One region of the Yokenella regensburgei genome, then DNA from elsewhere that is predicted to be linked to it. Evidence: predicted binding sites of a transcription regulator. Region 1 holds the regulator's gene; each other region holds the start of a gene.

Region 1 (4,201 bases):
ACGGTCGGCAAACTTACCACCAAGGTAGTTACCGATAGAGAAGCCCACGCCGATCAGCACCAGCATCGCGGTGATAAACAGCGGAGAGGCGTCGGTGATGGTGTGCAGGACTGGTGAAATATACGTATAAAGCGTAAACATCGCCCCGGCACCCAGCACGGTGGTCAGCAGCGCTGACAATACCTGCGGACGCATCAGTACAGAAAGCTCGCGTTTAACGTCAGGGCGCTCACCGGCACTCCCTTTTGGCAGAGAGAACCACAGGCTCAGCATCGCCACAACGCCCAGGCCGGCGGTAGCAAGGAAAGACATACGCCAGCCGATGGTTTCACCAAGCCAGGTCGCCGCCGGCACACCGCCGATATTGGCGATAGTCAGGCCCATAAACATGGTCGCCACCGCGCTTGCCTGTTTATGCTTCGGTACGACGCTTGCGGCCACCACTGACCCCAGGCCGAAGAACGCGCCGTGGTTAAGGCTGGTGATGATGCGTGATAGCATCAACGTGGTGTAATCCGGCGCAATCGCCGACAGCACGTTGCCGAGGGTAAAAATAGCCATCAGGAACACCAGCGCGTTACGGCGCGCCCGGTGAGACAGCAGCAGCGTCATCAGTGGTGCACCCACCATCACGCCAACGGCGTAGGCGCTGATTAACATCCCGGCAACCGGAATAGAAACATCAACCCCTTTCGCAATGACGGGCAGCAGGCCCATGGGTGAAAACTCGGTCGTACCGATGCCAAACGCGCCTATCGCGAGGGCTACTAATGGAAAATTGATTTTCATCTAACAACTCCGGTCAGCCGCGGCGAAGGCGCGGTACCCTATTAAGAAGTTGAAAGTATGACAGCAATCACAAAAAACAGAAGTGAAGGAATTGGCAAAAGATTATTGCGCAATTGATAACAATGGCGGGGGAAGGGATTGAGGGAGATGGCTCTCCCTCATGAAAATCAGTGCAGAACGGCCGTCAGCCCGGCCGCAACGATCAGGGCCAGGGTAATGATCGTGGTAGTCAGAGAGAGCTTCAGTTCGGTACTCATCAATTTTTCTCCTTTTTATCCCCACATGAAAAGTGAGCTTGCTCATTTTTACATAGTTAAGCACAAAAATCTGCACGCTTTTCGTCGCGATGATCATTATTTCTCTTTCCCTTTGCGCCAGGATGAGCCAAAATCCCACGCTAAATTAAAAGCGTACCGGCCATTGACCCCCTCCTGTCGTCCTGTGTCGTTTTCCCGGCGTAATGCAATCTGAAATGATTGCGTCAGGGTGTGTAGAGGCAAACGTTTACGTAGCAAGTTATACAGGAGTTCAGGATATGGTCTGGAGTGAGAGCCATGGCAACGATTAAAGATGTAGCGAAGCGCGCAAACGTTTCCACTACAACCGTATCACACGTAATTAACAAAACCCGCTTTGTGGCGGAAGAGACGCGCAACGCGGTGTGGGCAGCGATCAAAGAGCTGCACTACTCCCCGAGCGCCGTCGCCCGTAGCCTGAAGGTTAATCACACGAAATCGATTGGCCTGCTGGCGACCAGCAGCGAAGCGGCCTACTTCGCTGAAATCATTGAAGCGGTTGAGAAAAATTGCTTCCAGAAAGGCTATACCCTGATTCTGGGTAACGCCTGGAACAACCTTGAAAAGCAGCGTGCTTATCTGTCGATGATGGCGCAAAAGCGCGTCGATGGCCTGCTGGTCATGTGTTCTGAGTACCCGGAATCGGTTATCTCAATGCTGGAAGAGTACCGTCATATCCCGATGGTGGTGATGGACTGGGGCGAAGCTCATGCCGACTTCACCGACTCCGTTATCGATAACGCCTTCGAAGGCGGTTATATGGCGGGCCGCTACCTGATTGAGCGTGGCCACCGTGAAATCGGCGTGATCCCGGGACCGCTTGAGCGCAACACCGGCGCGGGCCGTCTTGCCGGCTTTATGAAAGCCATGGAAGAAGCGCTGATTAAAGTGCCGGAGCACTGGATTGTACAGGGCGACTTTGAGCCAGAATCCGGCTATCGCGCCATGCAGCAGATCCTCGGCCAGCAGCACCGCCCCACCGCCGTATTCTGCGGTGGCGATATCATGGCGATGGGTGCCATTTGCGCCGCCGACGAGATGGGATTGCGCGTGCCGACGGATATTTCGGTGATCGGTTATGATAACGTGCGCAACGCCCGCTATTTCTCCCCGGCGCTGACCACCATTCACCAGCCGAAAGATTCTCTGGGTGAAACGGCGTTCAATATGCTGCTCGACCGTATCGTCAACAAACGCGAAACCTCGCAGTCCATCGAGGTGCATCCGCGTCTGGTGGAACGTCGCTCCGTTGCCGACGGCCCGTTCCGCGATTATCGTCGTTAATCACTTCTGCGGGTCCGGAGCCTCCGGTACCCGCAGCCACTCCCGGTTCAGCGTTTCACTATCCCCAAGATAATCCAGCAACCAGGCCAGCGCCGGAGACATATCCTGCTGCTGCCACGTCAGGCAACAGGCAGAATCCTGGTACGGGTTTTCGAGACACAGTTCCACCCACTCCCCGCTTTCGATCCACGGACGAGCAAAATGCTCTGGCACCATGCCAACACACAACCCCGCCGACAGACAGGTGGCCGACGATGTCCAGTCCGGCACCACGACGCGTTTCTGGTTATCCAGAAGCCAGGTGGTCCGCTTTGGCAGCGATCGCGAGGTATCTTCGGTGACCAACGAAGGCCAGTTGCGCAACGCCTCATCGCTGAGCACGCCTTCCATGCTCGCCAGCGGATGATGATGCGCAACCACGCACACCCAGTGCAGTGTGCCCATATCGCGAAACGCGTAGCGTCCCCCGACCGGGATCGCCTGCGTCGCGCCGATCGCCATCTCTACCCGACCATCAGCCAGTGCATCCCAGACGCCGTTGAACACTTCCTGGTAGACAATCAGCTCGACGTCCTGAAAATGGCGATAGAAATCAACGATCATCTGCCGGGTACGTTCCGGCCTGACGATATTATCGACGGCAATGGGCAACTGGCCGCGCCAGCCGTTGGCAATCTGCTGACACTGCTGGCGGGTGATCTGCATTTTTTTGATAACAGAACGCCCTTCTTTTAAAAACCAGACACCGGCAGGCGTCAGTTCAACATCGCGATGGCGCCGTTCAAAGAGCGGTACGGCGAGCCACTCCTCCAGCTGACGTACCGTATAACTGACCGCGGAGGGCACGCGATGCAGCTCCTGGGCCGCTGCGCTGAAGCTGCCATTACGGGCGACAGCATCGACCACTTCAAGAGAATATTCAGACCACATTTTCTGCCTACAAAAATTTTGAATTCACTAAACAAATATTAGCGTTTCACAAGCCGCTTTGCACTCCCTACACTCAGCGCCTGAGTCGTACACCTGCATCTATAAAGAGAAAGTGATATGCAACCTGGAAAATTATTTCTTGCCTGGCTGGCCGGTTTAAGCGTGCTCGGCTTCCTGGCGACGGACATGTACCTGCCCGCTTTTGCCGCTATTCAAAGCGATCTACAAATACCTGCCGCCAGCGTGAGCGCAAGCCTGAGCCTGTTCCTGGCCGGTTTCGCCGTCGCGCAACTGCTGTGGGGACCGCTGTCCGACCGCTATGGTCGCAAGTGGATCCTGCTCGCCGGTTTAACCATTTTTGCCCTTGGCTGCCTTGGCATGCTGTGGGTACGTGACGGCATGCTGCTGCTGGTCCTGCGCTTTGTGCAGGCCGTTGGCGTCTGCGCAGCAACGGTAACCTGGCAGGCGATGGTCACCGATTACTATCCGGCCCACCGCACCAACCGCATTTTTGCCACCATCATGCCGCTGGTTGCCCTCTCTCCGGCGCTGGCGCCGCTGTTGGGTAGCTGGATCCTGGTACATCTGGAATGGCAGGCCATTTTCGGAGCGCTGTTTATTATTACGCTGATTCTGATGATCCCGGCGCTGCGCCTGAAGAAGCCTGCCGAGAAAGCAGCACAAAAATCAGAAAAGAAACTGACCTTCTTTACCCTGCTGCGCTCCCGTGCCTACTGCGGCAACGTGTTGGTTTATGGTGCCTGTTCAGCCTGTTTCTTCGCGTGGCTGACCGGCTCCCCGTTCCTGCTGCACGAGATGGGTTACGGCCCGGGTGCTATTGGTCTGAGCTATGTGCCGCAAACTATTGCCTTCCTGGTAGGGGGTTACGGCTGTCGTGCTGC
Region 2 (4,201 bases), on a different contig from region 1:
AACTCAACGTGAAGTCCGAAGGTGGGCCACGCCAGCAGTGCCCCGATGGCAATCTGCATGAGAGGAAGTGGCAGCTGGAAGGGCAGAACGCGTGTTACTACCCCCGATAGTGAGACCACGAGGGTCATGATGAGTATTGTGAAGAAAATTTCCATGCTATCCCTGTTTGCGATGTTTTCTTATACCGAACCGGGAGGTCCATCTTTGATAATAAAACACGTTCGGCAACGTAAAGGAAACAGGATGTGCCCTAAAAACAAAAAGGGCGGCCGAAGCCACCCCTTGTCTGACAGCAAGCGCAATTAAATTGCCCAGCCGCCCGCGTAGAACACCACCAGCGCCAGCGCAATCACCACGGTGCCGATGTTCAGCTTACGCCATTCACCGGAAACCACGCGGCCAATCACCAGCGTCGCGAAGCCGATCATAATACCGGTAACGATGTTGCAGGTGAGGACGATAAACACGGCGGTAATCAGCCCGGACATGGCATCAACAAAATCGCCGAAGTCGATTTTCGCCACGTTGCTCAGCATCAGCAGACCAACGTACATCAGCGCCGGTGCGGTGGCGTATGCAGGCACCAGGTTAGAGAGCGGCGACAGGAACAGGATCAGCAGGAACAGCACGCCGACGGTAATCGCCGTCAGGCCGGTTTTACCGCCTGCCGCTGTCCCGGCGGCTGATTCGATATACACCGCTGCAGGTGCAGAACCAACCACCGCCGAGAAGACGCTGCTCAGGGAGTCAGTGGTCAGAGCCTTGCCACCGTTAATGATCTGCCCGTCTTTATCCAGCAGATTTGCCTGGCCGGCAACCGCGCGGATGGTACCGGTAGCATCAAATACCGCAGTCATCACCAGAGCCAGCACGCTCGGCAGCACGACCGGATTAAGTGCGCCCATAATGTCGAGAGTCCCAATCAGGGAATTCCCGTGCTCATCGCTCAGCGAAGGCATGGCAAAGAAGCCGGTGAAGTGCACGTTAGGGTCAAAAATCAGGCCGACAATCGAGATACCGATGATGGTCAGCAGAATACCGCCTGGTACTTTGAGTTTTTCCAGACCGATAATCACCGCGAGGCCAATCAGCGACATCACCACCGGGAAGCTGGCGAAATGACCAAGCGCGACCGGCAGACCGTCCAGCGGGTTCTTGATAACCAGACCCACGCCGTTGGCAGCAATCAGCAGCAGGAACAGGCCGATACCAATCCCGGTGCCGTGCGCAATGCCCTGGGGGAGATTGCGCAGGATCCAGCTACGGATCCCGGTGGCGGAGATGATGGTGAACAGTACCCCCATCAGGAATACCGCACCCAGCGCCACAGGAATACTGATCTGTTGGCCCAGAACCAGGCTAAATGCCGTAAACGCGGTCAGAGAAATCGCGCAGCCAATCGCCAGCGGCAGGTTAGCCCACAGCCCCATCACTACGGAGCCAACGCCCGCGACCAGGCAGGTTGCCACAAACACAGCGGAAGGCGAAAAGCCTGCTTTACCCAGCATGCCTGGTACAACAACAACGGAATAGACCATTGCCAGGAAGGTCGTTAAACCAGCGACAATCTCCTGACGAACGGAGCTGCCACGGGCAGAAATATTAAACCAGGCGTCGAGTGAGCCGCCGGTACGCGCTGAAGGCGTAGACATAGAAAACATCCCCTGAGAATTTTTAGCATGGGTTTATCGACGTGGTGGAACATCCACTGCCTGCTAAACGTTATCTCCTTGTGCGACCATCCGGCAAAGGGGAGCCGGAAGGAAAGCAAACGTTTAACTCCGCGCCGACAAAACCGCGAGTCAAAAAAAAGCAAACGATTATCTGGCTTTTAGTTTGCCGTTTTCAACAGAAGTTTGCACCATTTTGCCAAATTTCGCCTTCAGTGATGAATAAATCGCCAGAGGATGCGCAAACGTTATCGTCAGTGCGCAAAATAACAACATTTTTGGTGCGTTCTGTTTTCTTTTTTTACCTGAGCGGGTTACTCGCCAGGAATATCGAACGGCCCCCCCTGCTCAATAGCACGTTGCCAGGCGGGTCGAGTTTCCACACGCTTTTTCCACGCCGCGATGTTGGGCAACGTTTTGATGCCACCGCGCGAGAGCAGCGCAAACAGCGGGAAGCTCATCTGGATATCGGCCATGCTCAGGTTCTCACCGGCGAACCATGGCCGCCCGGCGAGCTGGGATTCGATGTATCCGGCGTGGGTGGCTATCTGCTTATCAAGATAAGCCTTCTGGACACCCTGCCCGAGGACTTTCCCAAGCGAGCGCAGGCCAAAAGGCACCGGAGGTTTCCCGAGGCTGCTGAACACCAGCTTCATCAGAAGCAGCGGCATCAGCGATCCTTCAGCATAGTGCAGCCAGAAACGATACTGCAGCTTTTCAACCTCCTCCTGAGGACGGAAATGATTGTCGCGATCGTAGCGCTCCTGCAAATACTCAAGAATGGCGCCGGATTCGGCAATGATATGCCCGTTATCTTCAAGTACCGGAGATTTCCCCAGCGGGTGCACCTTTTTGAGCGCGGGAGGCGCCAGCATGTTGGGCTCGCGCTGGTAACGGATTATCTGGTAGGGCATCTGTAGCTCTTCCAGCGCCCAGAGCACGCGCTGCGACCGCGATTGGTTCAGGTGATGCACAATGAGCATCTTTTACTCCCATGACGATAGTTTGTTCAAATTAACTATAGAAAGAAGCGCTCATCGGCGTAAAAAATTCGGCGAAAAAATCACCTGTCACACTGGTGAAATCAGGGGGCCAGGGTAGACTTAAAGAGTCAGCACAACCCGGAACCTCCAACCCCTGATGAACCACTGAGGGGTGCTGATGTCGGGGGAAACCCTCCTGTGTACCAGCGGGATAGAGAGAAAGACAAAGACCGGAAAACAACTAAAGCGCCCTTGTGGCGCTTTAGTTTTTTATTCGTCTTCCAGAAAATGCGCCCCAGGGCCTTTTTCACCCAGTTTGTCCCCCGGGTTACGCAGCGGGCAGTCGGTGCGGGATAAACAACCACAGCCGATACAACCATCAAGCTGATCGCGCAGCGCCACCAGCGTGTGAATGCGGCTGTTTAGCTCTTCACGCCACTGGGAGGAGAGCGAGGCCCAGTCTTTGGGGCTGAGCTTATGTCCTTCCGGCAGCACGCCGAAGCCCTCACTGATGGTCGACAGCGGAATACCAATGCGCTGCGCAATCTTGATGATGGCCACATAGCGCAGCACGTCGCGCCGGTAACGCCGTTGGTTACCCGCATTACGTGTGCTTTTGATAAGTCCTTTGCTTTCATAAAAATGCAGTGCAGATACCGCAACACCGCTTCGTTTCGCCACTTCCCCTGGTGTCAGCAGCGTTTTCATGCGGGGAGATTTCTTTTCCATAAAGCGCTTTACCTCAAGTTAACTTGAGGAATTATACTCGCTCCCAGACAAAACGACGAATCGAGAATTGAGAAAAGAGGCCCTGTATGTCCCATCAGGAAATTATTCAAACGCTAGTCGAATGGATTGATGAACATATCGATCAACCACTTAACATTGATGTTGTCGCAAGAAAATCCGGCTATTCGAAATGGTATCTGCAGCGCATGTTCCGCACGGTAACGCATCAGACGCTGGGAGATTATATCCGCCAACGGCGGCTATTGATGGCGGCCGAAGCGCTGCGTACTACCCAGCGGCCAATTTTTGATATCGCCATGGATCTCGGGTATGTGTCGCAGCAGACCTTCTCCCGAGTGTTCCGCCGTGAGTTCGACAGAACGCCGAGCGATTACCGCCATCAGATTTCTGCCTGAGGTACCCGGCGGCTGACCTGGCAGTCTGCCTTATCCAGCCACTGCATAAACTCCTGGGGCGGCATCGCTTTCGCAAAATGCCATCCCTGACAGTACTGAACGCCGCGCTTGTGCAGCCAGTTCACCTGGTCCGCCGTTTCAACCCCTTCGGCAATCGTCTTGAGACGCAAACTCTGCGCCATCTCAATAATATGCTCAGCAATCAGGTGGCTGGTACTGTTGGTCGTGAGCGTATCAATAAAAGACTTGTCGATTTTCAGGATATCGACGTTCAGCGAGTACAGGTTATGCAGGTTGGAATAGCCTGTACCAAAGTCATCAATGGCAATTTCATAGCCCGCCTGGCGGAAGGCCTGAATCACTGGCGTGGTTTTAGGAACATCAATAAACCCACGTTCGGTCA
Region 3 (4,201 bases), on a different contig from region 1:
GCCACCCGGCCTCTTCGCCGTAGGCGGCGGTAAAATCGTGGTGCATGCGATCAAAATACTCTTCCTGCAACCGCTGTAACCGCAGTTCAAACGGATCTTCCACCACCGCAATGGGCGACTGCGCCATCCGCTCGCGCAGGCACTCCGGCAGATGGTTGGCGCCAATCATGTGGCCTTCATCTTCCAGCACCCAACGCACGTCGTGGCGGGTGTTCGCTTTTTTCAGTAGTTCGACGGCAAGATGGTTTTCGAAACTGGCCTGCGGCAGCTGCGCCTGCAGAGTGCGGCCAAACGACGAGCCGCGATGATGCGCCAGCCCTTCAAGATCGATACCGTCCGCCTGCTCGCGTACCAGCTGGGTTTTGCCGTTGCCGGTACAGCCGCCAACCAGCACAATCGGCTGGCGGACCAGCTCAGAGGTGGCTTCGATAGCGGCCTGACGCAGCGCCTTGTAGCCCCCGGCGATCAGCGGATAATCCACGCCCGCTTCTTTCAGCCACTGCTGCACAATGTGTGAACGCTGCCCGCCGCGGGCACAGCACAAATAGCCCTGAGGCGCGCGTGAGCAGGCTTCGCGCCAGGCGTTAAGGCGCTGCTGGCGGGTTTCGCCGTTCACTAACTGGTGGCCAAGCCGCAGGGCCGCTTCTGGCCCGTTGCGCTTATAGCAGGTGCCAACGGCGGCGCGCTCTTCATCGTTCATCAGCGGCAGGTTAACGGCGGTGGGCATCGCGCCCTGATTGAATTCGACCGGCGCGCGGACGTCAATAAGCGGGATATCGGCGCTCAGGATCGCGCGATAGTCCGTCCCATCGTTCATGGGCAAATCCTTCTTCGGAAAACAAAAGCCATTACGGCAGTCGGGGGATTCTACGCGCTTGAAACAGGCCGGGGAAGACTCCCCGGCTGGAAAGGTCAGATAAGCTGGCTCTGGGCCCAGGCAATGCCGCTGGCGTATTCCGCTGGCAGCAGCGGGACTAACGCCTCCAGGGTGGCGCTCAGACGGTGGGTATCGCAGTCATTAAGATTGAGGTGGCCAACTTTGCGCCCGGCATGCACCGTTTTATCGTACCAGTGGAGGTGCACCAGCGGCAGCTTCAGCCAGTCGTAGTTCAGGTCGGTGCCGATGAGGTTCACCATCACCGACGGGCTGTTCACCACCGGCGGCGGCAGCGGCAGCCCGGTGACGCCGCGCAGGTGCAGTTCGAACTGGCTGATAGAAGCGCCGTTCTGCGTCCAGTGGCCGCTGTTGTGTACGCGTGGAGCCAGCTCGTTAATGAGCAGGCCGGATGGCGTCACGAAGCACTCCATCGCCATCACGCCAACGTAGTTCAGCTCGTTCATGATGGCGCTGAGCATGCCTTCCGCCTGCGCCTGCTGCTCGGCGTTGGCGAGCGGGAAGGCGACGCTGACGCGCAGGATCCCGTCCTGATGCAGGTTACGGGTCAGCGGATAGAACACCGTGCTGCCGTCGTGGCCGCGCGCGCCGACCAGCGACACTTCGCCAGAGAAGTTAATTCCCTGCTCAACGATGCACTCGCCGTAGGCATCTTCTGGCAGCTCTGCGGTTTCATTGGCGCGCAACCGCCACTGGCCGCGACCGTCGTAGCCGCCGGTGCGACGCTTCACGATGGCCAGCTCGCCCAGACGGGCAAACACGGCGGGCCATTCGCTGTGGTCGGCAAGCAGCTGCCACGGTGCCGTAGGCAGACCAAGTTTGTCGAATAAGGATTTTTGCGTCAGGCGATCGGCAATAATCGGGAAAACATCGCGGTTAACGAAAGCCGGGTGGCGCGCCAGTTCACGCGTAAGCGCCGTTTCCGGCCAGCGTTCGATTTCAGCGGTGATCACGCTCTGCTGAAACGGCACGGCCTCCGGATCGGCCTCAAGGCCCACCGGCCAGACGCTGATACCGAGCGGTTCACCCGCCTGGCGCAGCATACGCCCCAGTTGACCGTTGCCGAGTACACAAACCTGCTTCATGCCGCACCCCGCGGATCCGGGTTATCCAGCACCTCATCCGTTTGGGCTTTACGCCACTCGGCCAGCCGCTGGTGCAGCTCGCGGTCGTGGGTGGCGAGGATTTGTGCGGCCAGCAGCGCGGCGTTAGCGGCACCGGCTTTACCAATCGCCAGCGTACCCACCGGAATACCGCGCGGCATCTGCACGATAGAGTAGAGGCTGTCCACGCCGCTCAGGGCAGCGCTTTGTACCGGAACGCCCAGTACCGGCACCAGCGTTTTCGCGGCAATCATTCCCGGCAGATGTGCGGCACCACCGGCACCCGCAATGATCACCTGATAACCGTTCTCTTCCGCGCTTTCGGCGAAGCTGAACAGCTTATCTGGTGTACGGTGGGCGGAGACCACTTCGATGTGGTGAGGAACTTTCAGGATATCGAAGATTTCGGCGGCAAACTGCATGGTAGCCCAGTCGCTTTTGGACCCCATCACGATGGCGACTCGCGCCGGATTATTGCGGGAAGACATGCGTCTTAAAACTCCTGTGGTGCGGAACACGCTGCATTCGAGGGCACAGAGAATAGCACGGAATTCCGGCAAGGAAAACGTTTGCGCACTTGCGCTTCACACTGAATTTTTTTGACTAAGTTCAGAATGGGAAGGTAATAAGCTCTACGGCATCGGCGGTAACTTTCACCATCGAGCCTTCGCTGTGCCAGGCGCCGAGCACCACGCGATGCGCAGGCTTGCCGTTGGCGGTCAGTTCATGTACGTCCGGGCGATGGGTATGGCCGTGAATCAGCCACTGCACCTGATGTTTTCCCATCACCTCAACCACCGCCTGCGGGTTCACGTCCATGATGCTGAGCGATTTGCTGCTGTTAGCGGCTTTGCTGCCGGCGCGCATACGGGCGGCAATGCGGTTGCGGATAAACAGCGGCAGGGCGAGGAACAGCGTCTGGATCCACGGGGTGTGCACTTTCTGGCGAAACGCCTGATAGCCCGCGTCGTCGGTGCAGAGCGTATCGCCGTGCATAATCAGCACGTCGCGGCCGTAGAGGCTCAGCACTTTCTCTTCCGGCAGCAGCGTCATGCCGCTCTCGCGGGCGAAACGTTTACCGAGGAGAAAATCGCGGTTGCCGTGGATAAAGAAGCAGGGGACACCGGAATCTACCAGCGCTTTGATGGCCGCCGCCATCTCGCGATGCAGCGGATTAGGGTCGTCGTCGCCAATCCAGGCTTCGAACAGATCGCCTAAAATGTACAGCGCGTCAGCCTTGCGGGCTTCACCCTGTAAAAAACGCAGAAAACCGGCGGTGATCGCCGGTTCTTCTGTTTGCAGATGCAAATCTGCGATAAAGAGTGTCGCCACGAATTACTCGCTGACGGTCACGCTTTCAATGATAACGTCTTCTTTCGGCACATCCTGATGCATGCCGCTGCGGCCGGTAGAAACCGCTTTGATTTTGTCTACCACGTCCAGACCTTCTACCACTTCAGCAAATACGCAGTAGCCCCAGCCCTGCAGGCTTTCGCCAGAGAAGTTCAGGAAGTCGTTGTCAACCACGTTGATGAAGAACTGAGCGGTTGCAGAGTGCGGAGCCTGAGTACGCGCCATTGCCAGAGTACCACGGGTGTTTTTCAGACCGTTGTTGGCTTCGTTTTTGATGGCTTCTTTGGTGGCTTTCTGATTCATGCCCGGCTCGAAACCGCCGCCCTGGATCATGAAACCGTTGATAACACGGTGGAAGATGGTGTTGTTATAGAAACCTTCGCGGCAGTAGTCCAGGAAGTTTTTAACTGTTTCAGGCGCTTTGTCATCAAAGGTTTTGATTACGATATCGCCATGATTAGTGTGGAAAGTAACCATTTTTGCATCCTGTTCCGTTATAGTGGTGCGAAAACCCGTCAGCGGGTCACATATAGGCGCCTGTTATAGCATAAGCGCGGGCATGGATCACCTTGCATTGTGTGCTGCTTCGGGTTTGAATTACGGGTAGAATATGCGGTTCTCGTACACACACGGATATATGGAATCTTCGATGCTAAAAATCTTCAACACCATGACTCGCCAAAAAGAGGAATTTAAGCCTATTCATGCTGGGGTTGTCGGCATGTACGTGTGTGGAATTACCGTTTACGATCTGTGTCATATCGGCCATGGCCGTACCTTCGTGGCGTTTGACGTGGTCGCGCGCTACCTGCGTTTCCTTGGCTACAAGCTGAAGTACGTGCGTAACATC

The links. The regulator PurR, encoded in region 1, represses purine synthesis genes. The targets are predictions, from matches to a motif close to CANGCAAACGTTTGCNTG.
Region 2: C7387_RS15325 (NCS2 family permease) is a predicted target of PurR. The motif match lies at 1,909-1,926, and genes of this name have one in related genera.
Region 3: purE (5-(carboxyamino)imidazole ribonucleotide mutase) is a predicted target of PurR. The motif match lies at 2,557-2,574, and genes of this name have one in related genera.

What each region holds. Positions count from the first base shown of each region.
Region 1 covers NZ_RBIZ01000003.1:1,068,126-1,072,326, reverse strand. The annotation lists gene C7387_RS05380 (MFS transporter) at 1-789, opposite strand, end outside; gene cydH (cytochrome bd-I oxidase subunit CydH) at 957-1,046, opposite strand; gene purR (HTH-type transcriptional repressor PurR) at 1,344-2,369, shown strand; gene punR (DNA-binding transcriptional activator PunR) at 2,370-3,299, opposite strand; gene punC (purine nucleoside transporter PunC) at 3,417-4,201, shown strand, end outside.
Region 2 covers NZ_RBIZ01000005.1:57,780-61,980, reverse strand. The annotation lists gene C7387_RS15335 (Na+/H+ antiporter) at 1-155, opposite strand, end outside; gene C7387_RS15325 (NCS2 family permease) at 303-1,652, opposite strand; gene C7387_RS15320 (glutathione S-transferase family protein) at 1,985-2,653, opposite strand; gene soxR (redox-sensitive transcriptional activator SoxR) at 2,924-3,382, opposite strand; gene soxS (superoxide response transcriptional regulator SoxS) at 3,469-3,798, shown strand; gene C7387_RS15305 (EAL domain-containing protein) at 3,783-4,201, opposite strand, start outside.
Region 3 covers NZ_RBIZ01000007.1:248,437-252,637, forward strand. The annotation lists gene mnmH (tRNA 2-selenouridine(34) synthase MnmH) at 1-817, opposite strand, end outside; gene purK (5-(carboxyamino)imidazole ribonucleotide synthase) at 913-1,980, opposite strand; gene purE (5-(carboxyamino)imidazole ribonucleotide mutase) at 1,977-2,486, opposite strand; gene lpxH (UDP-2,3-diacylglucosamine diphosphatase) at 2,608-3,330, opposite strand; gene ppiB (peptidylprolyl isomerase B) at 3,334-3,828, opposite strand; gene cysS (cysteine--tRNA ligase) at 4,001-4,201, shown strand, end outside.